DNA from 4 places in the Chryseobacterium sp. CP-77 genome. Region 4 is predicted to be linked to each of the others. Evidence: riboswitches for the same ligand, from Rfam matches in the RefSeq annotation. Region 4 holds a riboswitch; each other region holds the start of a gene.

Region 1 (7,989 bases), 1.9 Mb from region 4:
ATCAAAGCAATACACAAATCCCATGGATACATAATTTCTGGCATCTGTCATGTAGATATCTTCTGTGATTGGGTTTACGGCAATGCCGTAAGGGGTTTTAATAGCATCTTCATATTCTTTGTCAAAAATTCTGTTGGCGATGATCTGTTCTGTTTTTACATCAATGATTCCAAATGTCTTTTTATAGCTGTGGGTATTGTAATTGAATTCATTTCCATAGAAATAGAGTTTATCATTCACGATTGTCATTTCACTCACGGAGAGATGGAAATCTTTCTTGACCGTTCCTGTAGCTGCATCTATTAAATACAAACTGGAAGGAACATTATAATAATCTCCTCTTGAGGTTACATAGAGATCTCCGTAATTATCTTTTTTAATGTGATGAAGATTGATGGCAACATTTATTTTTTTAAGTTCTGTAAAAGTATTCAGGTCGATGACGGAGACTGTATTATCATAATCTGGAGCCTTATATCCTCCGGAATTGGCTACAAATAAGGTATTTCCCACAATTTCCATTTCTTCGGGCTGATATCCTACCACTACTTCACGCTGGATGGAAAGAGAAGTGGTATCAATTTCCACGACTTTCCCTTTCGGTGCTTTCGGATTAATCGCAACAGGTCCGGCGTAGCTGCTGGCATAAGCTTTTCCGTTTTTGAAAGCAAGGTACCGGCAGTTTTGTAATGGAATAGAAGTAATACGTTTGGCCGTTTTGGCATCAAGAACTTCAATTTTATTGGAAACATTGACTACGATATAAAGTTTGCTTCCGTACACTTTGATATCATTTCCTACATCTCCCAACTCCTTTACCACATTGGGATTGATTTCTGCGTAAATATTCCGGTAATAGGTTCCCTTGGTGTAATCAAAAAAATCAAGGGTACATTTATTACTTCCCATGTTTCCTTCATTCAGCATGTAAAAGCCTTTTATTGCTGTGTTTTCTGAAGGAAGTCCTTCCACCACTTCCTGACGGACAATAATATCATCCGTACGGCATGACGTAAGAAAAGCTAAGACAAGAAATAAAAAATAAAAGTTTAGTTTTCTCATAGGGTGAAGTTTAGAATAAGTTTAAAATTTCTTCCGGGCATCGGATAATTGAGGACCACATCATAGTATTGATTGAAAATATTATTCATCTCAAGGCTTACTTTAAACTGATGATTCGCCCAGTTGAATTTTTTCTGAACAGAGAGATCGTGAGTATACCAGGGCTGTACATAATTGTATTGAATATTGTCCTGATTCACATCATATCTTTCTCCTACATACATCGCACTGTAATTGAAACTCCAGTCTTTATAATCCGCCATCAGACTGAAAGATCCACTGTGCCATGGTGTATAAGGAATCTGATTGCGGTAAAAAGTATCTTCAGGATCACTCATGTCTCTTGCACTTTGATAAGTGTAGGACAGCAACGGTCTAAGAGTAACTTTTCCCAATTGAAGTTCTGTCTGCACATTCACATCTGCACCAATGATTTCAACCATTCCCAGGTTCATCATCAGCCAGCGGAACATGCTTCCGTTAGGGGCCGCTACAATTTTATCCTGTACTTTGTTGTAGTAACCATCTACTTTAGCATAAAAGGTCTTAAAGAGACGGTTGGTATAATTCTTCTGATAGGTAAATCCTACATCATACTGATGGGTAAATTCAGGTTTCAGGTAAGTATTTCCGATATTGGTATAATACAGATCATTAAAGGTTGGAAGTCTGAAAATTCTTTTATAGAAAGCCCTTAGAGTAAGCTCTGGAATTTTTTCCGGCTGATAGCTCATAAAAACAGCAGGCGTCCACTCTCTGGCATCTCCCGGTCTTTTGTTTTTTCTTACTTCTTCAAAAGTAAAAGTTCCTAAAAGGCTTCCCAAAATTTTGAATCTGTTCCACTGATAGGTCGTTGCCAATGCTACCAAGGTAGTGTAACGGGTAGGATAAGAAAAATTATCCAGATTGGCATCCAGATTATTGTACTGAAAATCTCCACTCAGACTGACATCCCAATTGGGAGTGATTGAGTAAATATTGGATGAGGAAAGATAAAGCTCCTGCTGGATATAAGTATTATCAGTATAAATAATAGACTGCGAACGAACCGTATCCATAAAATGGGTATAATCGTAGGCAAATTTTGCTTTCAGCTGTGTTTCAAATTTCGGGAACAGTTTTTTTCTCAGATTGGCCTGTACGAAATAATTTTCATCTGAAAGTCTGGCTCCTCTTCCACCAAAACGGCCATTCACAATGGGAGCCGGCATTCCACGATCTGAAATATAACCATACCCTCTGATATTCCAGCTTCCGTTATTTAAAGTTCCGTTGAGAGAAGTTTCAAACCGTTTTGCTTTGATATCTGAGTCCTGTCTTTTAGCGATGGTATCGTACGCCTGCTGCCCATCAGGATATTTCTTCGCGTACCGGAACCTGTAAATTCCGTCACTCTGCATAAATTCTCCGCTGAAGCTGGCAGAAACTCTGTCTGATATCTTCTGTTCCAATCGGAATGAAGGATTAAAGAGATCAATAGATGCACTTTTTGCCCTTATCACCAAATTGGTTTTTCTATTTCCTTTAAATACGGGTGTTTTAGGCTGTAAATAAATAGATCCTGAAGAACCGAAGTCTTTTGCAGGTTGAAAAATCTCACTTTTCTGTCCGTTGTACAATGATATTTCTTCCAGATCGTCTAAAGAATATCGTCCAAGATCCACCAGCCCGTTTTGGGCATTTCCTAATTGAATTCCATCATAAAACACACCTACATGCTGGCTTCCCATACTTCGGATGTTGATGGTTTTCAAACCACCCAATCCTCCATAATCTTTAATCTGAACTCCTGAAAAATACCGCAACGCATCTGCGACAGAATGACTGTTAAGCCTCTCCAGCTGCTCACCCTGCAGGATTTGTGCAGGAATAATTTCTTTAAAATTCTTTTTGTAAAGATTGATCCCTTTAATCGTCTCTTCCTGAAGACTATCTTTTTTCTTGGTTTGGGAAAACAAAAGTTGAGATGTGATCACCAATATTGTGAAAACAGCTTTTTGAATTGCAGAAGTAGTTAGTTTTGCCGCCATTAGCTCATTTAGGGTAATGAAGACGCTAATGGGTATAAGAATACAACGACAAAGCACAGCTGTCACTGCACACAATCATTGATGTCCTAAGCTTTATTCCACGAAAGCGTCAAACGATTATTGTCTGGCAGGTCTTCTGACTTACTCCATTTTTGAAATCCTTCCCATTAAAAAAACAGTGGATATATTCTTCAAAAACTTTGGTGCGGAGCTTACAGCAGCGGGTCTGTTCCGGATTTTCACCGGATTCCCTTTTAAGAGCTTTTTACGGCTCACCAAATTCCGGCAAAGATAAATAATTATTCCTAATCCCCAACTAAAATCATGATTTATAAACAATTAAAGCTCCCGAAGGAGCTTTAACATGATTTCAACAAGGGTTTCCTTTTAAATTCCAATATTCAGAAAAATACTGAATCTTGATTGAGCTTCAATATCTCCTCCCGCCAGGCGCGTGTACATGGGAAGCATGACTTCACTTCCCAGGCTCAGCTTTTTATAAGAGGCTTCAAAACCTAATTTTCCATACAAGGCACTTCCTGCAGTGTTCGGCAATGCTTCATCAAACTGTTTATTCTGAGCATAAACTTCTCCCTGAACTCCAGTTTTTACAGAGAATATAGATTTTTCATTTCCTGCAACCTGATAAAAACCTGTTGCTGCATAATTCCATTGGTTTCCAAAACGGTAATTTTTCCTGTTCTCTGTTTTAATGGTGTAATCTGTATTCACCAGTACGGCTACTTTATTTTTCTGAAACTTATAATTCAAAGCCGCCTGATAATCCCAGCTGCCAGTTCCCAGCTGAAAGCTTGGGTTGACACCGGATGCCCCTTTTTCATCAAACTTCCCGAGAGGAATTTTCACACCCAAACCTCCGCTCAGATGATGGAAATTATCTTTAGAGCTCATCAGCTGGTAAATTCCCATCAGGTTTAAATCTCCTATTCCATTGATTCTGATATCTCCCTGCATGGTTTTCTTTTCATGAAAATGGAATGGAAGGCTCGCATAAACACTCAGTTTTTTAGTCAGTGGAACTTTCCCCCAAAGTTGCAGCGTATTGAAATACTGATCCTGGGTAAGATCTTTTACAAATAAGTTCTCTTTCGCTTTATAATGCTGCGCAAAGTATTTGATCCCGATAAACTGCGGATTCAGTAAAGATTCAAAACCGGAAGATCCGTTTCCTGCTGCACAACCACAGGCATCACAATCATCATCAAAATCGAATCTGCTAAAGGTTTCGGGAGCAATATACGCACTGTCTCTAATCGTTTTCGCCTGATACTGATTAAACAGGATCAAACTTACTATCACTATAATCTTCTTCATGTTTTTTATAAATTATTCTGCAAATTTTGGATTGGATATGAAACTTTTATCCGATAATGTTTTCAGGAATGCAATGATGTATTGTTTTTCCTGGCTGTTCATGGCAATTCCTATGTGGCCGTTCTGTTTCAGCTGAGGATCAAGATTGGCATTATCTTCCACCTGATCCGAATAGAAATTAAGTACCGCCTCTAAGGTGTAAAATCTTCCGTCATGCATATAAGGTGCGGTATATTCCACATTTCTTAAACTGGGAACACGGAATTTCATCCAGTCGACCTGGTTAAGAGTAACTCTGTATCGTCCGGCATCTTTGAACTCCGTATTGTAATAGAGTCCTGTATTTCTGAAACTCTCATCGGTAAACAGCTCTCCGCTATGACAGGAAGCACATTTCTGCCCGAATAAAGCCATCCCTTTAGCTTCTGTTGAAGTCAATTGTTCTTTTCCCAGTCTGAATCTGTCATATTTTGAATCTGCAGAAATTAAAGAAGCCATAAACTGCGACAATGCTTTCAGAATTCTTTCTCCTGTAATGGTTTCGTCTCCATAAGCTTCTCTGAACAGTTTTTTATATTTCTGATCATCTTTTATTTTCGAAATAGCTTCCGGTATAGAACTGTCCATTTCATTTACGTCAGTAATCGGGCTGATGGGCTGCTCATTCAGATTGTGAATCACTCCGTCCCACATATATCTTTTCAAAAAAGCCATATTCTGGATGGGGGGTGCATTCCTGATTCCGATTCTGTCGTCTACCCCATGGCTCACCGTATGACCATGATGGGTAAAAGCATTTTCCTGGATATGACAAAAACCGCATGAAATGGTATTATTTCTTGAAAGTCTTCCTTCATAAAACAATTTCCGTCCCAGTTCCACTCCATTTCTGGTCACCGGATTGATGGATTTATCAAAAGTCATTTCCGGAAAATAAGAAGGAAACTGGAGATTATAGGCTTCATCCTTTTCCAGTGGCTGAATCACCTCATCAGAACATGAAATGAAGCTTAAGACCAATACAAGAAGAACGAGTATCGTTTTAATAAAAAAATTAATCATTGTGAACATGGTCTACTTTAAACATTTTTGTAAGATTGTTGGTAACGTCTACCAGGTGCTGGTTGGACCCCATCAGCATATCATTGGATGTGGTAAGAGTCAGTGCCTTATCTCCGCTCAGAAATTGGTTCAGGTCTGCAAGAATGTGAACAGAAGGACGGATTTGACTTGTTACTCTGGCCGTTGTTGGAAGATTCAATGTAATTTCGCGATAAAGATCCGGTGTATTGTTGGCTGCAGTATTTCCCATATTTCCTGTGTGATTCATGAATTCTTTAGAAGGAGAATCTGTACCGTATTTCCCTTCCAGTTTTACAAATACATAACCGGCCGCCCATGACCAGGACATTCCCTTCTGCTTGGCTTTTGTCCAGAATTCAGCCTGCCCGTCCTGTCCCAGTAAATATGCTTTCTGGCTGACACCCAATCCGAATCTTAGTTTTTTGTAATTATTTTTCGGGATACCATCCAGATTAAGATAAACAATTCCGGCTACAGCATCTGCCTGATCTACGATAAAAGCTCCTTTGTCAGGATTATTTTCGTTGTATTTAAATTCGTTTCCGTTTTCATCTATCAATGCGACATTACTGATGACGTATTTCAAAGCAGAAAAGTTATGTTTCTGTCCGTTAGCAGAAGTCTGAACCGTCTGATTTAGAACGATATCTCCCACATTGTTAAATCCGTTTTCAAATTTGATCTGAAGTTTTCCAGGCGTAGTATCCTGTGGGTTGTCATCATCCCTGCTGCTTCCGCAGGCTGTAAAAGAGAATACAGTAAGGGCAATAAAGAATAGTGATAAAAATTGAGAAATTTTCATTGTTGATTTTTTAAGTTGAATTAATTTGAATGGCTGTAACAGCATTGTTTTTTTACCACAAAAGGCACAAAAGTTCTTACACTTAAGTTGATCAAGTGGTAAATTTTATGCACAATAAGAGCACTTAGCTTTTAATTTATCTAAGCTTTTGTGACTTTTGTGGTTAATTAGTGATCGTTTAACTTAAAAAACCGGTGGTTTGAAAATATGGGTAAGAAACAGAAAAGAATAGGCTGTTTCGTAGGTAAAATTGAAATTGAAAAACGAAATTTTTCCAGTAGTGTTGATCTCTGCAGTCTCCGGCAGAATATAGGTATCCAGAACTTTCTGCCCAGAGTTTTTGAGTTTCTGAAAAGGTGAAGATTCTGAATCATTGGCTTTGGCGAGCTCTTTACTCAGGTAACATTTTCCATTACAGTGAACCTCCGGCCTGGTTTTATTGATACAGAGAACTTTAACAATATAATCATAATTTACAGCATACTCTACCACGGGCACTAAAGGTCTTAGCACCATATAGAAGGTAAAAAGTATGCTGTACAATATTTTCATCAGATTATTTCTTGCTTATCGCTTCGTCATATCTTCTGCTGATTTCTTTCCAGTTGGTCACATTCCAGATGGCGGTAAGATAATCTGCTCTTTTATTCTGATATTTTAAATAATAAGCATGCTCCCATACATCAATTCCGAAGATCGGAGTTCCTTTTTCTTCTACAACATCCATCAAAGGATTGTCCTGGTTAGGAGTAGAGGAAACAAACAATTTCCCGTCTTTCCCTACAGAAAGCCAGGCCCATCCTGAACCGAAACGGTCTGCTCCTGCCTTAGACATTTTTTCCTTAAAAGCATCCATACTTCCGAAAGTTTCAGTGATGGCCTTTGCTAATTTTGCTGAAGGCTGGGTATTTTTCTGAGGAGTAAGAACCGTCCAGAACAATTCGTGATTGTAATGTCCTCCTGCGTTATTTCTCACAGCAGCTGGCAGTTTTGAAACATTGGAAAGAATCTGAAACAAAGTTTCTTTTTCCTGTGGAGTTCCTGCAATGGCCTTATTCAAATTGGCGGCATAAGCTGCACCGTGTTTTGAATAATGAATTTCCATTGTTTGGGCATCAATATTCCCTTCCAAAGCATTATAAGCATACGGCAAAGGTGTCTGCTTAAACTGGGCCAGTGCAAACTGAGCCGCAAAAACTGCACTTAAAGCAGCTATTTTCATAATCTTCATAACTTTTTTGTTTATGGTTGAACAATGTTTTCTTGTTAAGCAAGAGGATGGGCGATGGAAGCTGGAAGTAATTAATGTTATAGCCTAACTTTTTCAACTTCTATTTCCTTTTACAGCCATCTCAAAAAACTGCTGGAGCTTCATCGTCTGGAATAACTTCCAGCTTCAGACATCCGGCTTCCCTCCTTCCCTATTTCAATAATTTCTTAATATCCTCAATCAGAATTTCTCTGTCCGGGTGATATTTTCCTGTCAGCATAGGTGTTTTTCCTTCCGGATCTTCATAATTTAGTCCTGAATAATAGAGAATGGGCATGTTCTCTTTGTTGTATCTGCAACGGATATTTCCCTCCTGATCTACCAAAGCAATCATTCCGCTGTGGTTCAGGCTTTCTCCTTCATCTTCTTTGTCACCCACATAGATATTAAACTGATCAGCGAGATTT
Region 2 (7,989 bases), 180 kb from region 4:
TTCGGAACAGTAAGTTCAGTTTTACTGTCATTAGAAGTATTGATATAAGTAATCATATTTCCATATCCTGAAGTAGCATTCTGTACAAAAATATTTCCACCTGCTTCCACTGCTTTATCAGCCCCGCCTGTCATCGTGATTTTGCTTACAAATGAATAGTCGGAAGCCTTATATTTCGTTACACTTGTTGCATTCGTAGAGAAGTTTAGGTTAGCAACATAGATAAAGTCATTGGCAAAAGCAATTCCTCTCGGGTTATCAATCTGATTGGTGATTACTCCTAATTTCTTAAATGTGTAACGGTCTACTACAACAATTTTGTTTGAGTTATTGATCACAAGATAAGCCTTATTTCCATTAAGACCAATGGTCTGAAGAACGTCACCCAGAATTTCTTTATTGTTATTGTACCCATATACGTCATCCTGCTTTAAGCTTAAATCTCTTGTCAGGAATGTTACTTTAGCACCCTGGCTGTTAAAATTCCCTTCATTAGAGATAAAATATCCGTTCTGGTAAGTGATCGGAGAAATTTCAAACTCGGCAGAGTCACTTGTACATGAAGACATATTAAACAATAGTACAACTGCAAATAAGACAGTTAAAAGTTTAGTTATTTTCATAATTTATTCAATTTTAATTTATTAAAAATTTATTGCGGCATACACACTATAGTTTCTTTTCGGTAAAGGATAGAAAGAAACGGTTTTATAGTAGGTATTGGTTAGATTATTCACTTTAAACCCTAAGGTATATTTTTTTGCTAAGGTGGCAGAAACTCCCATATTTAAAAGAAAATAAGGATCTATAGCTTCTGATCTCTTTTCATCACTTGTGGTGTAGGTAACACCGTTCAGCTGTCCCTGTGCATACAACCTGAAGAAACCATATTCGTAATCTATACCGGCATTTCCCCTGTGCATGGGAACGTAAGGTCTCTGCATCTTCGTTTCTTTATCGATAGCTTTTGCATAATAATATGCTGCATTGGCTCTGAATTTATGATTTCCCCACTGCTTGCTGAAAGACAACTGAGATTCCAGCCCGTAAGATTCGGATTTATTGACATTGTATGCCTGCCAGTATCCCATAGCCGTTGGAAGCCATACAATAAGATCTGTGATGTTCATATAATAGGGAGACAGAGTAAGTTTGAAATCTCCCGCTTTGAACTCATTGGTCATATCCACCTGAGTAGAGGTTTCCGGTCTCAGATCTTTATTTCCTCCCGGTTCATAATAAATATCATTAAATGAAGGATATCTGAAGTTTTTGGATACGTTAATACTCAGATCATACCATTTTGCGGCGTTCCATTTTCCGGAGAATGAATACATAAAGGGAGACTTTACATCTTCTACAAAATCTTTTTTGAATCCTCCTTCAAAACGCAGGTCTTTTGTTGCAAAATACCGCAATAATCCCGAAACAGAACCTATATTCCTGCTGACATTGGATATTCCGCTCTCGTACCCTTCTCCTTTATTAATCTGAAATTCTCCGATGATATTAAAATTCCATTTTGAGTTCAGGAAATAATTAAAATCATTTTTAAAGATATAATTTTTCCCGGTTCCTCCACTGGATTTAGGCTGGTTTAACGAACCGAAATACTGAAAATTCTCTTCCGTGTAGGCTGTTTTAAGGGAATTGCTGAACTTCGCTTTGTTCCAGTCCCAAGAAAGAAGACTTCTTACACTTTGAGTTGTATATTTTGTTTTTGTTCCCGTTTCCTCATACACGGGATAATGCTGTGAAGAATCAAAAAACTGGCTTTGCCACGAAACCTTATGATCGTTTGTAATTTTATAGGATGCTCCTACATTGAATGTCGTATTGTAATAATTCCCGTTTCTGTTGATATAATTCAGATCGCTTACCTTATAATCATTTTCACTTACGGAATAATTTCCGGAGGCTTTAAAACTGAACTTATCATTGCTGTAAGACCCTTTCACAAAATTATTATAGGTATTAAAGGAAGCCACTTCAGAAAATAAAGAACCATGGAAACCTTTATTAAAATCAAGGGTGTTATTCAGGTGAATACTTCCCCCGATGGCACCACTTCCGTACACCACGCTTCCTCCACCCGCTTTGATACCGATCTGATCATAGCCGAACAAAGCAATATTATTGATATCTCCCTGCCCTAAAAAATTAGAATTGATATTAATTCCGTTCCACACGAATGCAGTCTGCTGGGCGGTAGTTCCTCTGAAAGAAGGTGAAGACACAGCTCCACGGCCATTTTCTTTAATAAAAACCTGCGACTGAAACCTCAGAAGCTCCGAAAGATTACTGGAATTTTTTTCAGCATCTTCTGCTGTAATTGTTTTTACGGGATGAAAAAGTTTCACCCTGTTCATCTGGTTGTCGAAGACATAAATAGTGTCAATCGTTTTCTCTTGTCCAAAAAGAAAACACCCATAAGATGAAAAAAGCAGTACTAAAGATCTTTTTATATCCATACTTTTTTACTTTTCCTCCGAAAGCAATATGTTTTTTAATTATAATCCTGGCAGGTCTCCTGACTTTCGCATTCTGCTCCTTCCCGTTTTTACACAGTGGCGTTTTGCAGAAACTTGTGTTGCGATTTACAGTTGCGGGGACAGTCCGGGAGTTACACCCGATTCCCTTTTCATTCCAAAATACTGGAAACCAAAATTTTTGCAAAGATAGTTTTTTATATGTATTCGCCAAAAATCAGACTTTTCTATACAAAACATGCTATCCTTTTGTTATATACACAAAAAAGAACGGCCGCTTTCAATACTGAAAACAGCCATTCATCCCACTACTTTACTATTTATATATGTTACTTTTTAATAAATTTATAAGGCTCCTGTTGTACTCCTTTTACTGAATATTGTAAAATATAATCTCCTTTTGACAGGGATGAAACATCAATCTGTCCTTCTACAGTATCCAATGATTTTACCTTTTGTCCAACCATATTATAAATTTCTGCTTTCTCTATTTTTCCTTTCCCTTTAAAATACAGGATGTCAGCCACTGGATTAGGATAGATACCTGCATTGTTTTTCTCTTTCACAGCATCACTCACCGATAAAAATTCAGAAGTATCGAGGTAAAAAGCAATCATCTGCCCTGAAGCATTCGTCCCTGACCCGGCAATTTTCTTTCCGTCCTGTGAAATCGCAAGAGGAAGTCCCATTGTTACTCCATTAGTGGCAATTCCTAAAGAAGCCGCATAATCATTCAGGTTTATCCTTCCGGCGGCAGAGGTCCAGATAAAGCCTTCTCCTGACATGGGTGGAGCCCCAAATGCTCTGTAATACCCGATCACTTTTTTCCCATCAGCAGAAATCCCGGTGGCACCTCCTTTGAAGCTGAAAGAAGCATTAGGATGCGTTATATAAGTAAGTCCGCTCACAGCATTCCAGACATAAGGATTAGGATTTGCCGAACCTATTATTGTATTTCCGTCTGCAGAAATTCCTCCTGCTTCTCCTACATGATTCCCATTATTATCTGTAATAAAACTTTCCACTCCATCCTGCCATTTTGCTCCGCTTCTCGTTCCGGTTGATTCATCCTGCCAACCTACAATCACTGTTCCTGCTGCATTGATTGCATTTGCTCTGGAGCTGCGTCCAGGAACTATACTTCCCAGATCTACCACGCCGTTTACTTCGTCCCATTTCACAGCATGTGCGTTCGCAGCTGTAAGGAATCCCAGCCCTACAATAGTATTTCCATCGGTTGACATTCCCCAGGTAGAGCTTACGCTGCCATCCCATCCTGTAGGTACAAGCCCGCCTCTGTTTACCCATGTGGCCGTAGCAACATCATAAGTAGATATTTCATTAAATCCTGTTGCGGCATTGGTAACGGAGGATGATATTTTGGTCCCGTCATTCGAAACAATGGTTCTGCCTGCAGCCGGATACCCGTTTGTTATAGAACCTATCTGTACAAGTCCTCCTGCAGCATTCCATTTATATATACTTCCTGCACTGGTGTGCAAGCTTACGACTCCATTATCCGATACTGCGCCTACATTATAATTTCCCAGGCCTATTACAGTAAGCTGTGCTTCTGCAAAACCAAATTTCAGGAAAAGACAAGCTATCAATATTTTCATTGACATTCTGTAAAAATTTTTCATATTTTATTATATTTAGCGTTTCGAATTGGTGAAAACAATATTAATACAACATTCACTCAATTAAAAGAAATTGACTTTCATAATTCGTGAATTTTAAAAGAGTTTAATTTTTAAAATACTAGTAACCAAACAGATATAAAACAATATTTTGAATATGGATTTTACCGGAATTATTCAAAAAAACACAAAAAACAATTTATCAGGACAAAAATTATTTCACATCTTACTGTTTATTTTCACTTTCTGCTTCCTTATTACCAAAGGACAGTCCGGCCCCGACTTCAATATGCTAGCAGATAAAGCATTTCTGAAATTGTATCAGAATCCCGACGAATGCATCAGTTATACCCAGGGAATTCTTGTGAGTGATCAAAATAAAGAGCACAAAATTGTACTTCAAAATATTATTTCACAAGCTTTTGCCCTGAAGGGAGACTATGTACAGTCTGTCAATATTTTTGCTCAAAAAGAAGATATTGATCAGAAAAATAACCTTTCATATTGTATGCAGGTCTTCAGTGGTTATAATCTTGCCGATCAGTATCAGAATCTGGGTTTATACAATCAGTCAAAGAGAATTATTACCAATCTTTTGTCCGATCAGAAACTTCCTAAAAGTAATGATCGTTCCTTAAGAATCACCACTGCAAAATTGTATCAACTTCAGGCATTAAACTCAGGAATCAACAGAAACTATCCTGAAGCCTTACAAAATCTTGATAAAAGCAACCAATACCTGGGGAATCATAATGAAGAGAACAGAATTTTAAAAATAGAAAACAGAATTTTTCGCTCTTCTTATCTGCTGAAGCAGAATAAATCGATAGAATATAAAACACTTATAGAAAATGTGATTGCTGATCTTGAATCTCAGAAAAACCAGCCGTTTCTTTTAGGTTTGGCTTATGAGAATCTGTCCCAATACTATTTCCTGAAACAGGATTATGCAACCTCTATTCAAAAACTGGAGGCAGGTCTTCGATTGATAGAGAATCTTCCGTTTAATAATTTAAAAATTAAAATTTACGAATCACTGTCCCGTAATTATTACGCGGTACATAATGATGCAAAATATCATCAGTACAATAAACTTTACACTGATTTAAAAACAAAAACAGATTCCGGTTCAAAAGAAGGGATACGATATCTCGTGAAGCTTGTGGAAACCAATCAGAATAAAAACATTGAATTTCAGAGGTATATGCTTTTAAGATCTTCCTCGGTTTTAATCTTCATTATATCTTTGATAATCCTGGGCTTGCTTGCCTATTTTTTAGTCATTAGAAGTAAAAATAGAGATTTAAAAAAACAGTTTGATTTCTTTGAAAAGCAGACCAGCCAAAAGACTCAGCCGGCTATTTTAAACAAAACAAATACAATAAAAGATAGCGGGACGCCCAAAATATCGAAGGAAAAAGAAGATGAAATTCTGCAAAAGTTAGAAGAATTTGAAAAATCCGACAGATTTCTTAATAAAAACATGTCTCTGTCGCTGCTTTCTTCTCAAATGGAAATCAATACAAAGTACCTTTCCGAAGTCATTAATAATAAGGAGAAAAATTTTAATAGGTATATCAACAAACTCAGGATCAATCACATTGTAGAATTACTAAGAAGTGATGCGGCTTTTCTTAATTATAAAGTGAGCTATCTTGCAGAATACTCCGGATTTTCATCACACAGTGCCTTTACAACTGTTTTCAAATCTGTTACCGGCATGTCTCCCAACACCTATATTCAGGAAATCAGTAAAACAAAAGCCTTATGAAATCCATTTTAAAAATAATACTGCTGCTGGCTGTTTTTTGTCATGGGGTGAAAGGCCAAAAGACGCCCGACAGTCTCTTAATAAAAAAAGCAAAACTTGAAATTTATGACAACCCTGACAACACCATCAAAATCGGGGAACAATTGTTAAAAAAATCTCATGATATAAAAACCTCCATTGATCTCTATATGCTGCTTTCAACAGCCAATATTGCTAAAAGAAACTTTGAGGAATCTTTACAATATATTTTAAAAGCGAAGGAACTTCTACAAAAAACCAATGATCCCAGAAGCCAGGCCGGAGTTCTCATTTCAGTCGCTATCCAGTATCAGCAAATGGAACTTTTCAGCAAATGTCTTGAAACACTGAATGAGGCTGAACAGTATATTGCAAAAATTCCCGAAAAAAATCCTGAAAAATATATTGAGACGGCAACCAGTTACGCAATAAGAGGAATGGTATATAAAAGCCAGTCTAATTCAGAAATTGCTTTGGAAAAGTTTCTGATTTCAATACAGAATTTTGAAAAGGTTCCCGTAAAGAAAACCACTTATTCCAATATGAGTGTGGTGTATTACAATATTGGGTACTGTTATCTGAACCTTAATCAAATTGATAAAGCACAGGAGTCTTTTCTGCAGTCCGTCAGCTATGCTCGGAAGAACTATGCTAAAAGTCTGGAAGCATTCGCTTTGAAAGGAATTGCTGAAATACACAAACAAAGACATGAAAATCAAGCAGCGATAAACCTTTTACTAAAAGCTGAGGACCTTTCTAAAAATACCGGAGATATTATCCTGAACGAAGGACTTTATAAAGAATTGGCTGAGAATTATCTTGCTTTGGGACAACAGGATCTTTATCAGCAGTATAATAAAAAACACCTGGAAATGCGTTTTCAAAGAAAACAGAATGAACTGAAGTCTATTAATCAGGTGATCGACAATCATAACAGGGAAACCGCTTTAAAAAGTGAGAAACTAAAATCTGACGATCGTTATATTAAAATGGGTTCTGTTTTCCTGGGAGGTATTTTTATAGTTCTGCTTATATATTTTATTATAAAAATCAGAAAGCAAAATAAGAAGTTTCATCAGGAGATACAGCAGATGATAAGAAGAACTTAAGCTATGAAAACAAAAAAACATTCCGGGTTGGAATGTTTTTTTATACTGTAATTGTTTAATTTATCAATAAAATGTTTAGCGAACCATTCATTTATCTACCAATAACTTCAGTAATCGGGTTTCCTACATTTCCACTTGGGAATTGAATTTTCAATAAAGAAGATACTGTAGGTGCAATATCCGTCATGTGATATTCTTTATTGCTTTCTCCCTGCTTTACTCCCCAACCCATAAAGATCAGTGGAATATGAGAATCGTAAGAATTCCAAACACTGTGCGTAGTTCCTGTTTTAGAATATGGCGGAAGCATAGAATCGTGAGAGATTAACTGAATATCTCCGCTTCTCTGTCTGTTGATCCCGTTGATAATTCTTTGTTTAATTGGCTCCGGAATGCTTGACTCCTGAACTTTGTCCACAGAAACAGCATATAAAACGGTAGGATCTTTTTCAATTTCTTTTACAGCGAAATTTCTAACATCATCCAATTCAAGCTTGTTGTCTGCCAATACTTTTCTGTCGAAATAAATCTGATAGTTATCAATGGCATTGACCAGTTTATCAGTTCCGAATTTTTCTTTCAGTTTCTCGTTCAGATTCTTTTCCGCATCTTCTCCGAAGAAACCTGTAGAGATTTTATGTTCTTTAAGGAATCCTACAGAGTGTGCTCCTCCGTGATCAGCAGAAAGGAAAACCGTGTACTCTCCTTTTCCTACTTTTGAATCAAGATACTTGAAAAACTCAGCTAAATCCTGATCTAATCTGATATATACATCTTCTACTTCAATAGAATTCGGCCCGAATTTATGTCCTGCATAATCCGTAGATGCCAGATTGATGGCTAAGAAGTCTGTAATATTATCTCCACCCAGCTTTTCACCTTCTACAGAAGCTTCTGCCAGTTTTAAAGTCAATGTATTTCCAAAAGGTGTATAACGGATATTGTCTTTTTTAGTTTGATAA
Region 3 (7,989 bases), 1.6 Mb from region 4:
AAAAAAACACCTGTCTGACGTTTCTTAAGATTTCTTAAGTTTATTCCCCTCCAGCCCGAATAATTTTGCTCACAGAAATTTAATGAGTGAAATATGAAGGCAAAAATTATCGCTGTAACAGTTCTTGCATCAGCTTCCCTGAACCTGAATGCACAGAAACTTTCCTATACCCCGGATCTTGTTTTAGGGCATCGCTCCTATACTTATATGCACAATATCAATTATCAGCTGAATGAACGGTTGAAATTGAACAATCTTACCCTATTTGATACAGAATACACCAAAGATAAAGAAAACATATTCTTCATCAGAAATACCCTCTCGTATAATCTTACCAAAAGACTGAGTGCCAATGCAGCATTTGGAATGAAAAATCCGGGCGCATTTTTCAGTGCCTATCTGCAATATAAAATCATTCAGTCCTCCTATTCACTTTCCTACTCTATAGGAACTACGTATCAGAAAGGATTTTCTCTGGAACAGTCTGTATCATTTGAATACATCCCTTATCTGACAGAAAATATAAAGGGATATTTCAGTGTACTTGCTATTGGAAACCTCGATGACAGCGGATATCCCAGAGGGCTGCAGTTTATCAGACTGGGCCTGAAACAGGATAAAATGATGTACGGGCTGGCTTCCAATTTCGACCAGTTTAATAATGGAAAAAAGACCCTGGAAAATATCGGGGCATTTGTAAAATATAACTTTTAAATAATGATAAGAAATGAAAAAGAACATTGATTCAGGATTACTGATCACCAGAATAGCAATTGCATTTCCGATGTCCGTTTATGGAATCAGTAAAATGATCCATGGAGTTGGTTTTATTGAAGATATGATGAGCATGCATGGCTTACCGTCCTTCTTTGCGTATGGCGTGTTTGCCGGAGAAATTATTGCACCTGTAATGCTGATCATAGGATTTCGGGCTCGTCTGGCAGGCCTGATCTTTGCTGTCAATTGCTTCACGGCTACGATTCTTGCACAAACAGCTAATATTTTCAAACTTAATGAATTCGGAGGCTGGGCTTTGGAACTGCTTGTCATCTATATGCTTGTAAGTTTAAGCTTTTTCTTTACCGGAGCAGGAAAATATGCCGTTTCAACCCAAAATAAATGGGATTAAAATACTCAGAAATTTTCTATTCACTATGGATAAATCAGAGTCTCAGGATTCTGGTTTATTTTTTTCTGAGTAAAAATTCTTTACACCTGTAGTGTTACTCAAAAATCAGGTAAGCTATAGCTTTTCTCTGTAGTAAAGTTTGATACTAAGCGAAAATAAGTTTCAGAGTGGCTCTCAAAACGTTTTATTTACCTGGTTATGATAAAACTAGCCAATTCTATCGGAGAACAGAGCTTTTCACAGGTAAATCCAAAAACCCAATGGACAATCTCTGAAATGGACCATACAACAAAGAAAAATTGAGCTTTACAACAAACCTCTCTTTTCCGTTTCTGCCGAACTTTGTGGTATTAAAATCATTAAAAATGAATCAGATTAATAAAATTTACATCAACGGCGAATTTGTTACGCCAAGAGGAACAGAAACTTTTGATCTTATCAATCCCGTTACCAACCAAAAAACCGGAGAAGTGGTTCTGGGAAATGAAGAAGATACCAGAATGGCCATTGCAGCGGCAAAGAAAGCTTTTAAAACTTTTTCAAAAACAACAAAGGAAGAAAGAATCCATTTTCTTAAAAAACTGCATGAAGCCGTAAGCAAAAGAGAAGATGAGCTGGTTGCTGTCATGGTGAATGAATATGGAGGAGCTTTACAGTTCAGCAGAATGAGTGTCCAAAATGCAATCTCTGCCTTTACAGCTACGATCAATACTTTAGAATCTTATGATTTCGAAAGAACGGTGGGACATTCCAAAGTACGTTTTGAATCTTTAGGTGTCGTTGGAATCATTACCCCATGGAATGCCAGCAACAGCTTTATCTGTAATAAACTTGCTACAGCCATTGCTGCCGGGTGTACCGCTGTTATCAAACCCAGCGAAATGAGTGCGGCACAAACCCAGCTGCTTACTGAATGTTTCCATGAAGCCGGCCTTCCGGAAGGAGTTTTCAATATTGTTAACGGATTAGGAAATGTAGTTGGAAATGAAATTACCCATCATCCGGATATCGCAAAAATCTCTTTCACCGGATCTACACTTACGGGAAAAGCGATTGCCAAAGGAGCTGTAGACACCATGAAAAGGGTAACCCTGGAACTTGGAGGAAAGTCTCCTAATATTATTCTTGAAGATGCCGATTTTGAAAAAGCAATCCCAATGGCCGTTTTCGGGGCTTATATGAATAATGGCCAGGCCTGCATCGCCCCTACCCGATTATTGGTTCCGCAAAACAGACTGGAGGAGGTAAATGAACTGGCTAAAAAAGCAGCCGGACAGGTAAAAGTAGGAAATCCTGCTGAAGAAGATACTCTTGTAGGGCCTATGGTGAGTACAAAACAATTTGAAAGAGTGCAAAGTTATATCCGTATGGGACAGGAAGAAGGAGCCGTTCTGCTTGCAGGTGGTGAAGGAAAACCGGAAGGCCTTGAAAGCGGTAATTTTGTAAAAGCAACCATCTTTACCAATGTCCGTAATGATATGCGCATTGCACAGGAAGAGATTTTCGGGCCTGTATTGTCTATTATTCCTTATGCTGATGAGGAAGAAGCCATTGCCATTGCCAATGACACCACTTATGGACTTGCAGCTTATATCAGCTCTGATAATCATGAACATGCGGAACGTGTAGCTGCCCGGATTGATGCCGGAAGAATCTGTATTAATGGGTTTACCCACGATCCATACGCGCCTTTCGGTGGTTTCAAGCAAAGCGGTATCGGGCGTGAGTTTGGTGTATTCGGACTGGAAGCTTACCTGGAACCCAAAACGATTCTGGCTTAGTAGGATCTTCTTCACAGCAAAATATTCTCAGGATTACTTTGCTGTGGAGATTCTATGATCCTTAAAAGTTTTGTAAGTTTGAATAAGAATTGATCAAGAAACAACTATCTGAGCTATGAGCGAAAATAATATTCCTTTTCCCATCAATTATTCCTGTCATTTTTCAGAATTCAGGGAAGGAGAACAATTTGCACGAATTCACAGCCTCGGCCTGGTGCTTTCCGGGGAAATGGAACTTAATGACGGCATCACAAAAACGATATTTAAAGAAGGAGAACTCTATTCTGCCAGAAAAAATCATTTATTAAAATTTGCAAAATATCCACCCAAAAACGGGGAAATCAGAACCATATCCATCTATTTTGACGATGCCATGCTTCATGATTTCAGCCGAGAATATGGGTATCAGGCAGAAAAAAAGGACAATGTTCAGGCCTATATAAAACCGGAGCAAAAGGCATTACATTCTTTTATGTACTCATTATTACCGTACGAAGATCTTCCTGCTTCCGAAGAAATCTTGAGGCTTAAACAAAAAGAAGCTCTCCTTTTACTGTTGAATTACGATCCCGGTCTTAAGGATATTTTGTTTGATTTTTCCGAGCCCTATAAAATAGATATTGAGAGTTTTATGAATAAAAACTTTCATTTCAATGTCAATGTAGAACGTTTTGCTTATTTAACAGGGAGAAGTCTGTCTGCATTTAAAAGGGATTTTCAAAAGATATTCGGAATCCCTCCAAGACAATGGCTGCAGCTTCGAAGATTAAAGGAAGCTCATTTTCTGCTAAGCCAAAAAGGAAAATCTGTTTCTGATATTTATCTGGATCTTGGATTTGAAAATTTATCCCATTTCTCATTTGCCTTTAAAAAACAGTATGGCTATCCGCCAAGTGTATTACAGGCAAAATAATTTAGATTGTTGAACCATTAAGATCCTATGAAAGTGTTAAGGTTATGAAGACAAGTTTGCTTACACTTTAAATCAGGACGATTTTCAACTACTTTATTTTTCAAAAATTTAATAATTTAAAAATATCAGATCGTGCCATGAAAATCATAACACGATCTGAATTATTGAATCTAATTATTGTAAAAGTTTTCTAAAGTGCATATTCTACAGAAGCTTCTTTGGCAGCAGCCACCATTGCGATTAAAGCTTTTTCAGTTTCTTCCCAGTGTCTTGTCTTCAGTCCGCAATCCGGATTTACCCAGAGCTGATTGGCAGGAATTACATTCTGAGCCTTTCTCAGCAGCTCAGTCATTTCTTCTTTTGACGGAACTCTTGGTGAGTGAATATCGTATACTCCAGGACCAATTTCATTCGGATATTTGAAATCTGCAAAAGCATTCAGCAGTTCCATCTGAGAACGGGAACACTCTATCGTAATCACATCGGCATCCATATCCGCAATGTTTTCAATAATATCATTGAATTCTGAATAGCACATATGCGTATGGATTTGAGTGGCATCTTCTACTCCGCTTGCTGAAATTCTGAAAGCTTCTACGGCCCATTTCAAATAGTTCTGCCAGTCTGTTTTTCTTAATGGAAGACCTTCTCTTATGGCAGGCTCATCAATCTGAATAATTCTGATTCCTGCTTTTTCCAGATCCACCACTTCATCACGAATTGCCAAGGCAATCTGCTTACAAGTTTCTGAACGAGGCTGATCATCACGTACAAAAGACCACTGTAAAATGGTAACCGGGCCTGTTAACATTCCTTTTACCCATTTTTCAGTCTGAGATTGGGCATATTGAGACCAGTACACCGTCATCGGAGTTGGGCGGGAAACGTCACCGAAGATCACAGGTGGTTTTACACAACGGCTTCCGTAGCTTTGTACCCAACCGTTTTGGGTGAATACAAATCCTTCCAGCTGTTCTCCGAAGTATTCCACCATATCGTTACGCTCAAATTCTCCGTGAACCAATACATCAATTCCGATGTCTTCCTGCCAGCGGATTGTTCTCTGCGTTTCCTCTTTCAGTAAAATATCATATTGTTCTGCTGTCAGTTCTCCTTTTTTGAATTTGGCTCTCCAGCTTCTCACTTCTGCGGTTTGCGGGAATGATCCGATCGTAGTGGTGGGGAACAAAGGAAGCTGCAATACTTCCTGTTGCTCTTTTTTACGGATTTTGAAGGTGTTTGTTCTCTGAGCATCTTTTTCAGTAACAGCATCGGCTCTTTGTTTTACCTGATCATTATGGATAAGAGAAGAAGTTCTTCTACTCTCAATTGCTTTTTTATTTTCTTCAAATGCTTCAAAAATCTGTTCATTTTCCGTTCCGGAAGCCAGTTCTTTAAGAGTTACTACTTCTTTTACTTTTTGTTTAGCAAAAGCCAGCCAGTTCTTAATTTCCGGGTTAAGATTGGTTTCAAAATCCAGGTCACAAGGTGAATGAAGCAATGAGCATGATGGTGCAATGAAAATCCTTTCAGATCCTAATTTTTCAACCGCTTTACTGATAAAAGACAACGACTTTTCATAATCATTTTTCCAGATATTTCTACCGTCAACCAGTCCTAATGAAAGGTTTAAACTGTCCGGAATAACATTCAGAATATCATCCAGCTGCTCAGGATTTCTAACCAGATCAACATGCAATGTATTGACAGGAAGTGAAACGGCAAGTGAAGTATTGTCTTTTAATCCGTCAAAATAGGAAGCCACAATAAATTTCAGTTTCGGGAAACGTTTTCTGATTTCGGCATACACATAACGGTAAGTTTCTTTGGCTTTCTCTGTTAAATCCAATGCCAGGAAAGGTTCATCAAACTGAATCCATTCTGCACCCTGCTCCTGAAGTTTGGTTAAAATCTCTATATAAACAGGAAGAAGATTTCCGGCCAGATCCAGTTTATCAAACCCTTCTTCTTTTTCTTTTCCTAATAACAGATAAGAAACCAGCCCGATAATAACCGGTTTCGCATTGATTCCAGCTTGTTTTGCTCCTGCAAATTCATTGAAAATTTTATCTGAGCTCAGCTTAAACTGTTGATTTTTATAAAATTCCGGAACGATGTAATGATAGTTGGTATCGAACCATTTGGTCATTTCCATGGCCGTGATATCCAGGCCGTCCTTCTGATAGCCTCTTGCCATGGCAAAGTAAAGATCCAGCTCAGTATTGTTCTTTTTAAGCACCACTTCATGGTACCGTGTTGGAATGGCACCTACGACAAGACTCATATCCAATACCTGATCATAATATGAAAAATCATTACATGGGATAAGATCTATTCCTGCTTCTTTCTGGATATTCCAGTTTTGACTGCAGAGAGTTCTTCCGGTGTTCAGAAGTTCTTCCAAAAGGATTTTACCTGACCAGTACTGCTCGCAGGCTTTTTTGAGTTCTCTTTTGCTACCAATACGCGGATAGCCAAGAATGTGAGTTTGCATTTTTTAAACTTTTTAATTAAACTTATTGGGAAGTCCTTTACAATGCTTCGTTATGTTTTGCGGAAAAAGTTTCAGGAAAATAGTGACATAGCAGACAATGTATTTCCCTTCAGAAGAAAATACAAAATTTGATATACCATCTGTATGACCCAAAGCTTCAGCCCGCGAAAGCATTGTCAATTCAGTAAAGGCAGGTCTCCTGACTTGTAACAGTTTCCGTCATCCTTCCCGCTTTTGGCAGTGGATCTGCAAGGACAGAAACTTTTGGTGGGTTACTTACAGTTGCGCGACAGCTCGTGATTTGCACACGATTCCCTATTAATCTACCTTAAGTAAAACCTTTCCTGTTTGATGAAGTATCTGTAAAGAACTGTACTTTTACCTTTAACAAAGGTTATCAGTAAAAGTTTTTAATTTTGTGTAAAATTAGTAATACAGAATAAAACCACAACTGGAAACAAATAATTAAGCAAATTAAACTTCAGTAATTAAAAATAAAAGCATATAATTCTTTATATTTGACTGTTTTAATCATTTAAAAGAATAATATTCTGTGGAACAACTCGATGATAAGGATGTACAGCTGCTCAGGCTCCTCCAGAAAAACGCCAAACTTACCGTTAAAGAGCTCGCTAAAGAAGTGAACCTTTCTACTTCACCGGTTTTCGAAAGGGTAAAAAGGCTTGAACAGGAAGGTTTTGTTAAAAGATATGCGGCAGTTCTTGATGCTGAAAAACTGAACCGTGGATTTACGGTGTTCTGCCAGATCAAACTTAAAATTCACGACCGGTCTGTGGGGTATGATTTTGTAAAAGAAATTTTAGAAATTGAAGAAGTTGCGGAATGTTACAATATTTCCGGAGATTTTGATTTCCTTCTGAAAGTGCAGGTGCGGGATATGAAGCATTATCAGGATTTTGTATTTAACAAGCTGGGATCCGTAGATTCTATCGGCAGCACGCACAGTACTTTTGTGATGGCTGAGGTAAAAAACAACCATGGGCTGACGATATAGATTTATTTTAAAGTTAACGCCGTCTGAGGATAAAAAAATCCGTCAATAATGACGGATAGTATAATTATTTTGTTTTTTAGTACTTAATTGGCAGCCGGATCCGTAAGTTCTGTTGTTAAACCTATTGATTTTAACAGGTTCTTACTGTCGAAAAACAATGTTGCATAATGTTTTCCTTTTTTAAAAACAAGTTTTGATCCACCTGGAAATTCACTGTCAGCTCCTAATTTTTGCGTTTTAGCATTGTATTTAGTGAACCTGGTTTTACTATCCTGTAAGGTACTTTTATTCAGCACAAGACCAAAAGGAAGTCCTTCCACAATGACAGGTTTATTGTCTGAAGTCACAAAAAACATTTCATTGATAGTATTGTCTTTTCCCAGGCTGCAATAAAGCTCCAGTCCTGTTTTCATAGGCCATTTTGCGTATTTTTCTTCGTTGGCATCTTCATAAAAAACAGTTTTTACGTTCAATGCTTTTGAAATTTTATCCGGAGTCTGCGGGAATATAAATTCTGAGTTTTTGTCCAGTAAAGAACCCAACGCGGCTGTTTTCTGTGAAAATGCAGTTGCACTTAATACCAGAAAAAAGATGGTGACAATGAAATGGAATGGTCTCGTCTGCATAAAAATATTTTAAATTGTAATGATTTGACGG
Region 4 (7,989 bases):
AAAAATGATCTTTTATCACTTATCACTCATGTTCTAGCCCCGATAGCAGCGGTTACCCCACAGCAGCCCCGGCTTTAGGCAGGCGCGAGGAGTATGAGCGGATAGCGGGAGAAAGCTTGTTATCTGTGAATACTGTTTTATAGGAGGGAAATTCTGACAGATAATGAGACATGGATTTTGAGATCGGTATTATGATTCGTATTTTTGTTAGAAATAAAAAAACATCCAAATCATTCCTATTACCATGACTATTTTAAATAAGTACAGGCACTTATCAGTATTTCTTTTGGGGCCGCTCTGTTTCGGGCAGTATCAGTTTGAAATTAAAAATGTATCAAAAAACTATGATGCAGTCATTCAGACAGAAAACTGTTACGATGACAGATGTGGAGGAAAAGGAACGGTGGAACTGTTTGACCATAAAAACAGCAAAGTACAGACTTTTGTTTCTGATGATCTTGTTGTATATGCGGAACAAGGCCAAAAACCGGTTCGCGGGAAATTGATTCCGCTTTCAAAGGATCAGCGTAGTGTAATTGTAGATGATTTTAATTTTGACGGTACCGAAGATGTAGCGATAAGAAACGGAAATATGGGAAATTACAGTTCGGCTTCTTATGATGTTTATGTATTCAATACTACAAAAATGGCATTTGTAAAAAGTGAAGAACTTACAGACCTTGGCTCAAACGGTTTTGATTTTTTTGAAACAGATGCTAAACGGAAGCGTCTTATTTCCTATGGTAAGTCCGGTTGTTGCAGGATTTTTACAACAGAATATGCCGTTATTCCGAACAAAGGACTGGATAGAGTACTGGAAAAAGAGGAAGATATGACCAATGAGGATCAGGTAAAGGTCATAACGAAAGAAAAGATCAATAATAAATGGATTACCAGAACAAAGGTATATCCGGCAGATCAATATAACAGAAATAAAAAGTAAGATGAAAATTCAGAAAGAGATAGATTTTATTCTGGCAGTAGATGCGCTTAAAAATGTACAACGAAGAAATTATAATGCAGACGATTCCCGGAGAGAGAATACGGCTGAACATTCCTGGCAGATCATTATTCTTGCCCAGATCCTTTATCCATATGCTAAAAACCGAGCTGATATTGATTTGTTAAGGGTGATAAGAATGCTTTCCATTCATGATCTTGTGGAAATAGAAGCCGGAGACACCTTTATTTTTGATGAAAAAGCTATGGTCGGAAAGTTTGAAAGAGAGAAAGCTTCAGCCCAAAAGATCTTTGGAATTCTGGATGAGCCTTTACGTACAGAATTTTTTAACCTGTGGCTGGAGTTTGAAGAAGAGAAAACTCCGGATGCTATTTTTGCCTGTGGAATCGATAGAATTATGCCGTTTATTTTAAATTCCCATACTACAGGAAAGAGCTGGACAGAAGCCGGAGTGACGGAAAGACAGATCCGGAATATGCTTGAAAATGCAATCAGCAGAGCATCAGACGAAATGGGAGAGGCTTTTGAGCTTTTACTGAACAGAAGTCTGGAAACAGAAAAGGTATTGAAATAATGTCAATGGAAATATTTAAAGCTTCGGGCGGCCTTTGGCCGCCCGAAACTTTATTATTTATAGTATCTGGATTGGTTTCTTGAATTCGTCGATGGCTACAAAAGTAAAATCACCTACAATAGCTTTTTCTCTTTCATAGGAGTACATCTGCTCAGTGTAAATCTCAACATTTACTTTCATACTGGTTTTTCCCACGTAGGAAACTTTCCCGATCAGTTCCACAATAGTTCCGGCAGGAATAGGTTTTTTGAAATCGATTTTATCACTGCTCACGGTTACCACTCTTTTTCTGGCAAAACGGGTTGCGGTGATAAAAGCTACTTCATCCATCAGCTGCATCGCAGTACCTCCAAAAAGGGTATCGTAATGATTGGTTGTGTTAGGGAAAACCGCTTTAAAGATTCTGGTTTCGGATGCTTCAATTCTTTCTTCTGTAGTCATATATCATTATTAATTAAAGCGAAATGAAAGGATACTAAAACAACAGAATAATGACAGGAACTTATAGAACTCCTGAAACAATCCATCAGATCAATACAACTTCAAATCGCGAAAGTTACATGTTTAAGAAAAAGGCAGGTCTCCTGACTTGTAACATCATTTATCTCCTTCCCATGCCTCGCACAGTGGATCTTTGATAAAGACTTCAGTTACTTTACAGTTGCGCGACAGTCCGTGATTTTCACACGGTTCCCTTTTAATCTGCAGTGATGCAGAACCAATTTCTGTGATGAATAAGCGTAAAACTTTTCGAATGCAAAAATAATGAATTTATTCCGGATTATGATAAATAATCTGGCTGATTACTCTTCCCTTCTTAATTGTCCAGAGTGTTGTATATCTGTTTTCTCCTGAACCATTGATCATATAAAGGAAAATATTATCATTGTCGAGAGAAGTTACCCCGATGTTCTCAAAATCCATGGTAGGCTGGAACATGTTTTTGATGGCTTCCCTTACAAAAACAGAGCCTCTTCCGGGCTGCTGCACTCTGATGGATTTGATTTCGGTCATTCCTTCAGGAAGATCATTTCCAATTCCCCATGGTTTTACTTTATCAATCGTAAGAATTTTTCCATCTGCATCTTTTTCCTTTTTACGGTATCCTGCATTAGACGGATAAATATCAATCACCACTTTGCTTCTTTGGGCAGTAGGAATCTTAGGATCAGAATTGTCTGTGAAAATCAGGGATCTTCCGTTTTTAGATCTGGATGGAGTATAGGCAGGAAGCTGGTCTACATAGGCAATACGCCCTTTATTCACCATTCCTTCTTTATCAAGAGTTTCATAACGCACAAAAGGTTTGTCGTCATCCTGTTTCTCAGGATATTTAATCCATATCCATTCCGTTTCTCCGGGAGCTGGCTTTACATAAACGAATACATCGCCTTTACGCATACGGATCTTGTCTACAATTTTTCGATAATCGTCTTTATGTACGCGTACGTTGGCATATCCTTCTTCAGCTTTTACCACTCCAAAAGGAACTTTAGTCTGCCCTTTTACAAAAGCAATAGATAAAATACTGAATGCGGATAAATAGAATGCTTTATTTATGAAAGTCATCATGAAAATTTTTTGATCCCTCAAATATATAAATTAAATGCTTTTCGGAAGATAATTATACCGTTGCAGTTCTTTTAAATCTTGTATTTGTTTCAGATAGCCTTCACGCAGAAGAAATATTTGGTGTGAAATATCAAGAACTTCCTGATAATTATGATCAGAAATAATGAATCCCTTATACGCAGACTGTTCAATGATTGCAGCTTTCAATGCTGCAGAAATTTTCGGAGAAAGACTATGGAAAGGTTCGTCCAGTAAAACAAAATCAGCTTCAGAATAAATGATCATTAAAGCTTCAATGACTCTCTGCTCACCTCTGGAAAGATTTTTAGGTTTTTCTGACAAAAAAGGACGGATCAGATCTGAAGTCAATAATAGATCTGTATTTTTCTTATTGCAAAAAAGAGGAATTAAGGTTTTAATGGTATTGTACTTCGGTAAGAAAATATCCTGTGGCAGGTAAGCAATTCTGTTTTTTCTGTCGGAAATACTTTTCAGAACTTTGTCATTGTATCTTATAAACTGGGTATCACTACTGACAGTCCCAAAAATAATTTTTAATAATGTTGATTTTCCAGCACCATTTCTGCCCAGAATTCCCATAATCTTTCCGGTTTCACATCCTAAATAAATATCCCGCAGGATATTATTATCTTTAAAAGACTTGGTTATGCTGTCAATATGAAGCTTACTCATAAAATTCCTGTTATTATTTTGACAATCACACAGACAGATACTGTGAATCCCCAAAGGAAACTTCTGGAAAACCCTGAATTGGCATAAAAGTAATATTCGTTTTTAAATCTGAGTTCATATATAAAATAATGAAGGACAGGAGATATTAAAAGAAAACTCAATCCAAAGTTCTCAATATTGAAAGAGGATAAACAAGAAGCTAATAAAGAAAATATCAAGGTGGGAATTATTATTTTTTTATAAAAAATCCAGAGAGTAGAAATACTTTTGAACATATATTAAAGCATAGAGTTTCTGTGTGTTTTACACTTTATTGTCAAAAATATTAAAAAATACAATGCTATATGGAGAAAGTATAAGCTATATTTGAAAAAATACCCTATTTTTCAAGGAAATTTTAAAACTAATAAACATGACCCAAAAACTACTTTTTGTATTCTCTTTTATGTTGGGAATATCCAGCTTTCAGGCAACCCACAAAATAGATGAAGAATCCCAATCTTTATTTTTCTGTGATACCAATGCTCCAACAGGGCTTCACATGTCGGATATAACGCTTACAACGGGAACAGTTACCTGGACTGCAGATCCCAATACACCCAATAACAGGATCAGATATAGAATACCGGGAACTACTACATGGATGGCAGCGGATGTTGCCCCAGGACAAAACTTTTTCACAATTACAGGTTTGCAACCTTGTACAACGTATGAAGTACAGGTAGTGAAAGTGTGTACGACACAGGGATTATGGTCTAATCCTATATTTTTTACCACTACCATTAATTATTGTGCAAGTGCTTCTACGGATACCACGATGATGCATATTTCCAATGTGACCGTAAATTCTACAGGAGTTAACACACCAATGGTAAGTGACTCCGGACCTTCCGATTATACAGATTACAGAAGTGACCTAAGCCGTAGAGTTAAATTTTTTATAGGAAGTACAGGAAATAAGCTTTCAGTAACCAATACCTGGACGGGAACTCCAGGCACAACAACAGTAACGGCGTGGATTGATCTTAATGCCAACGGAATTTTTGAATCCAACGAAAGAGTGATGGTAGCCAATAATGTTACTCAGGTTGCTCCGGCTGTATCTGTGTTTACGATTCCAAGTCTGGCAGCAGTGACACTATGCGGCGTTACTATGAGAGTTATTTCCAGTCAAACAATACCTTTAGATGCCTGCAGTACATTTACCTATGGGGAAGTTGAAGATTATGGAGTAGATTTAATCAATCTCACCCTTGGAGTGGAAGACTCAGGAAGGTCTGTAAAAACTGAAATTTATCCTAATCCCACATATGATATTTTAAATATCTCCGGAATTTCAGAAGCCGCCGATTATGAAATTTATAATATAGCAGGACAGAAAATTGACGAAGGAAAAATTTCAAAACACCTTGTAAACCTTAACCATTTATCAAAAGGAGTTTATTTTATCCAGCTGAAAGATAAAGAAAAGGTAACCCGATTAAAATTCATTAAAAAATAATAAAAAAGAGAGAGCTCTGAAAAGTGCTCTCTCTGTATTTGCGTTAATTTGATTTCTTATTCATTAAATTCTCTCAAGTTCATCCGCATCAATCGTGGTTTTGAAAGTTCCGTAATTGACAATCACTTTGTTTCTGGAAATTTTCTCAATGGTTCCTACACTGGTACTTCCTGTAATACGGACACGTTGTCCGATTTTCATCCATACAGCACGATCGGTTTTACGCTTTTCTTCCAGTTTTTCATTGGTTTCAGCAATTTTTTCAATCACTTCTTCTTTTTTCAGCTGTTGAGTGATTTTTCTCTTAACAACCTGAAGGCGTTTGGATTCATCCTTATCTGTTCCCAGTTTTCTGAATTTTTCCTGTTCAAGAAGCTTTACAAAATCTTTTACCACATCCTTTCTGGATTTTCCTTTGGTATAGCTGTCGATGAATGCCTCAATCTTATTTCCGAACTGAAGTTTGCGGTGTTCCTCTTCATACAGCTTCTGGAAATTGAAAAGTTTCTGCTGAAGCTGGTCATTCAGTTTCTGAAGGTTATCACGTTTATCTTCTACGGATTCTTTTCTTTCGGCAAGATCGGATTTCAGTTTCTCAACCTCAAATTTTTCCTGCTGCAGTTTTACAATCGTCTTATCAAGATTCACAATATCATGCTCTACCTTTTTCTTAGCCGAATGGATGATAAATCTTGGAATTTTATTCTTTTCTGCAACCTCAAAAGTAAATGAACTTCCTGCCTGTCCCACTTCCAGCTTATACATCGGTTCCAGTGTTTCTTCATTGAAAAGCATGGCTGCATTCTGGGCGTTGGGAAGCTGTTCTATTACCAGTTTAATATTGGTATAGTGCGTTGTGATAATGGCAAAACTCTTTTTATCATAGAAAAACTCCATGAAACTTTCTGCCAGCGCACCTCCAAGCTCCGGATCAGAACCTGTACCGAACTCATCAATAAGCAAAAGCGTATTGGCGTCTGCTTCACGGATGATTCCTGACATTTTCTTCAATCTCGATGAATAGGTTGATAAGTGGTTTTCAATAGATTGGTTATCGCCAATATCCGTCATAATTTTCTCAAAGAAAAACATTTCAGATTTAGGGTGAACCGGAACCAGAATACCACTCTGAATCATCAGCTGTAATAATCCTACCGTTTTCAGGGTAATTGACTTTCCACCGGCATTCGGACCGGAAATACAGATAATCCTGTTATGTTCTGTTAAGGTAAGTGTCTGAGGGTGAATGGTTTTGTTCTCTACTTTGTTTCTTAACCATAAAAGAGGATGATAAGCATCTTTTAATCTCAGCGTTTTATGATGATTAATTTTCGGAAGAACGCCGTTAATCAGTTCACCAAATTTCGCTTTAGCTCTCGTAAGATCAAGGTCAAAAATATACACCTGATATCTCCACAGCTGAGGCTGAAATTCCGCCAGTTCTGCTGTAAGCTTACGGAGAACTTTATCAATTTCTTTTTTCTCTTCCTCTTCATTCTCACGGAGTTTGAAATAGTGCTTTACAACACTGTCCGGCTGAATATATGTGATGGAGCCTGTTTTGGAAATTCCTAATGTTCTTCCGGCAACCCTTTTTTTGAATCCTGACTTTACTGCCAGAACCCTCTGGTCGTCAATAATCGTTTCCCGGATATCATCCAGAAAGTCACTCTGTCCGTACGTGGTAAGCGCGCGGTTGAAATTTTCCTGGATTGCTTTTTTTGCAAGCTGAATTTCGGTTCTTATCCCTTTGAGAGCTGGAGAAGCTTCGTTTTTTACTTCACCAAAACGGTTAAAAACCTTATCTACCTTCTCAATGATCTCTTTTCTGAATTCCAGTACAGAAACTTCGTCCAATAAAGTAGGAAACGTTTCCGGCATGGTTGGGAAGAATTTCTGAAGTCTTCCGATCTGTTCCGTGATGGTTTTTATTTTGATGAAAGCAGCATTTTCCAGACGGTAGTTCTCGATCAGCATCAATTTCAGCTCACTTTCAATATCTTCATACTCATCAAACGGAATCGCATTTGAACTTTCAAAACTCGACAGATATTCTGACGTTTTTTTTAATGAAAGTTCCGCCTCGTCAATTTCCATCGGACGAAGTTGAAGAATTTTTTCTCTTGTTTTCGGAGAATACGCAAATGGGGAGATTTCCGCGAGCAATTGCGGAAACTCTAATTCGTCTAAATCTTCTTTATCTATATACACAGTGCAAATTTAGTGAGAATTTTGATTATTACGTATATCTGAGAGATTTACAGAATAAATTACCTTTAAATTTGATGATTTTAGTGTTATGTTTTATTGAAAATTTTTAAATATCGAAAAAATGTTTTCTTAAACGTTCTTTTATTACATTTGAGATATGAAACTTGAAACCCAAAGAATAGTACTGAGAGATATCAACGAAAGCCACGTTGATGATATTTTGCGAATCAGAAGCAATGAGGTGATCAATCGGTTCGTTATAAGGAAATCTCCTGAAAATAATTACGATGCGCTCCAGTTTATTCTGACGATTAAAGAAAATACTAAAAATAACCAAACCATCTATCTGGGAATTTCTTTAAAAGATCAGCCGGAAATTATCGGAACAATTTGTCTCTGGAATTTTTCTGAAGACCGTAAAACAGCGGAAGTCGGTTATGAATTACTACCCGAATACCACAGGCAGGGAATTATGTC

What was found. Region 4 has a riboswitch for cobalamin ahead of V0410_RS09245 (acyl-CoA thioesterase). Riboswitches for the same ligand answer to the same signal wherever they lie in the genome.
Region 1: linked by a shared signal. The riboswitch ahead of V0410_RS17500 (TonB-dependent receptor plug domain-containing protein) and the one ahead of V0410_RS09245 (acyl-CoA thioesterase) in region 4 are both predicted to bind cobalamin.
Region 2: linked by a shared signal. The riboswitch ahead of V0410_RS09965 (TonB-dependent receptor plug domain-containing protein) and the one ahead of V0410_RS09245 (acyl-CoA thioesterase) in region 4 are both predicted to bind cobalamin.
Region 3: linked by a shared signal. The riboswitch ahead of metE (5-methyltetrahydropteroyltriglutamate--homocysteine S-methyltransferase) and the one ahead of V0410_RS09245 (acyl-CoA thioesterase) in region 4 are both predicted to bind cobalamin.

Annotation. Positions count from the first base shown of each region.
Region 1 covers NZ_CP143637.1:3,929,645-3,937,633, reverse strand. The annotation lists gene V0410_RS17505 (YncE family protein) at 1-1,062, opposite strand, end outside; gene V0410_RS17500 (TonB-dependent receptor plug domain-containing protein) at 1,059-3,092, opposite strand; cobalamin riboswitch at 3,202-3,387, opposite strand; gene V0410_RS17495 (transporter) at 3,480-4,427, opposite strand; gene V0410_RS17490 (cytochrome-c peroxidase) at 4,440-5,489, opposite strand; gene V0410_RS17485 (MbnP family protein) at 5,482-6,312, opposite strand; gene V0410_RS17480 (hypothetical protein) at 6,496-6,864, opposite strand; gene V0410_RS17475 (superoxide dismutase) at 6,869-7,543, opposite strand; gene V0410_RS17470 (SCO family protein) at 7,734-7,989, opposite strand, start outside.
Region 2 covers NZ_CP143637.1:2,249,874-2,257,862, forward strand. The annotation lists gene V0410_RS09960 (YncE family protein) at 1-623, opposite strand, end outside; gene V0410_RS09965 (TonB-dependent receptor plug domain-containing protein) at 645-2,471, opposite strand; cobalamin riboswitch at 2,504-2,681, opposite strand; gene V0410_RS09970 (T9SS type A sorting domain-containing protein) at 2,819-4,132, opposite strand; gene V0410_RS09975 (helix-turn-helix domain-containing protein) at 4,287-5,900, shown strand; gene V0410_RS09980 (tetratricopeptide repeat protein) at 5,897-7,027, shown strand; gene pafA (alkaline phosphatase PafA) at 7,119-7,989, opposite strand, start outside.
Region 3 covers NZ_CP143637.1:479,435-487,423, reverse strand. The annotation lists gene V0410_RS02090 (Crp/Fnr family transcriptional regulator) at 1-28, shown strand, start outside; gene V0410_RS02085 (hypothetical protein) at 94-714, shown strand; gene V0410_RS02080 (DoxX family protein) at 728-1,129, shown strand; gene V0410_RS02075 (aldehyde dehydrogenase family protein) at 1,495-2,910, shown strand; gene V0410_RS02070 (helix-turn-helix domain-containing protein) at 3,026-3,823, shown strand; gene metE (5-methyltetrahydropteroyltriglutamate--homocysteine S-methyltransferase) at 4,014-6,317, opposite strand; cobalamin riboswitch at 6,490-6,675, opposite strand; gene V0410_RS02060 (Lrp/AsnC family transcriptional regulator) at 6,871-7,332, shown strand; gene V0410_RS02055 (hypothetical protein) at 7,416-7,958, opposite strand.
Region 4 covers NZ_CP143637.1:2,070,091-2,078,079, reverse strand. The annotation lists gene V0410_RS09255 (XAC2610-related protein) at 245-943, shown strand; gene V0410_RS09250 (HD domain-containing protein) at 945-1,535, shown strand; gene V0410_RS09245 (acyl-CoA thioesterase) at 1,593-1,976, opposite strand; cobalamin riboswitch at 2,093-2,273, opposite strand; gene V0410_RS09240 (hypothetical protein) at 2,307-3,107, opposite strand; gene V0410_RS09235 (ATP-binding cassette domain-containing protein) at 3,138-3,800, opposite strand; gene V0410_RS09230 (GEVED domain-containing protein) at 4,213-5,301, shown strand; gene V0410_RS09225 (endonuclease MutS2) at 5,365-7,512, opposite strand; gene V0410_RS09220 (GNAT family N-acetyltransferase) at 7,670-7,989, shown strand, end outside.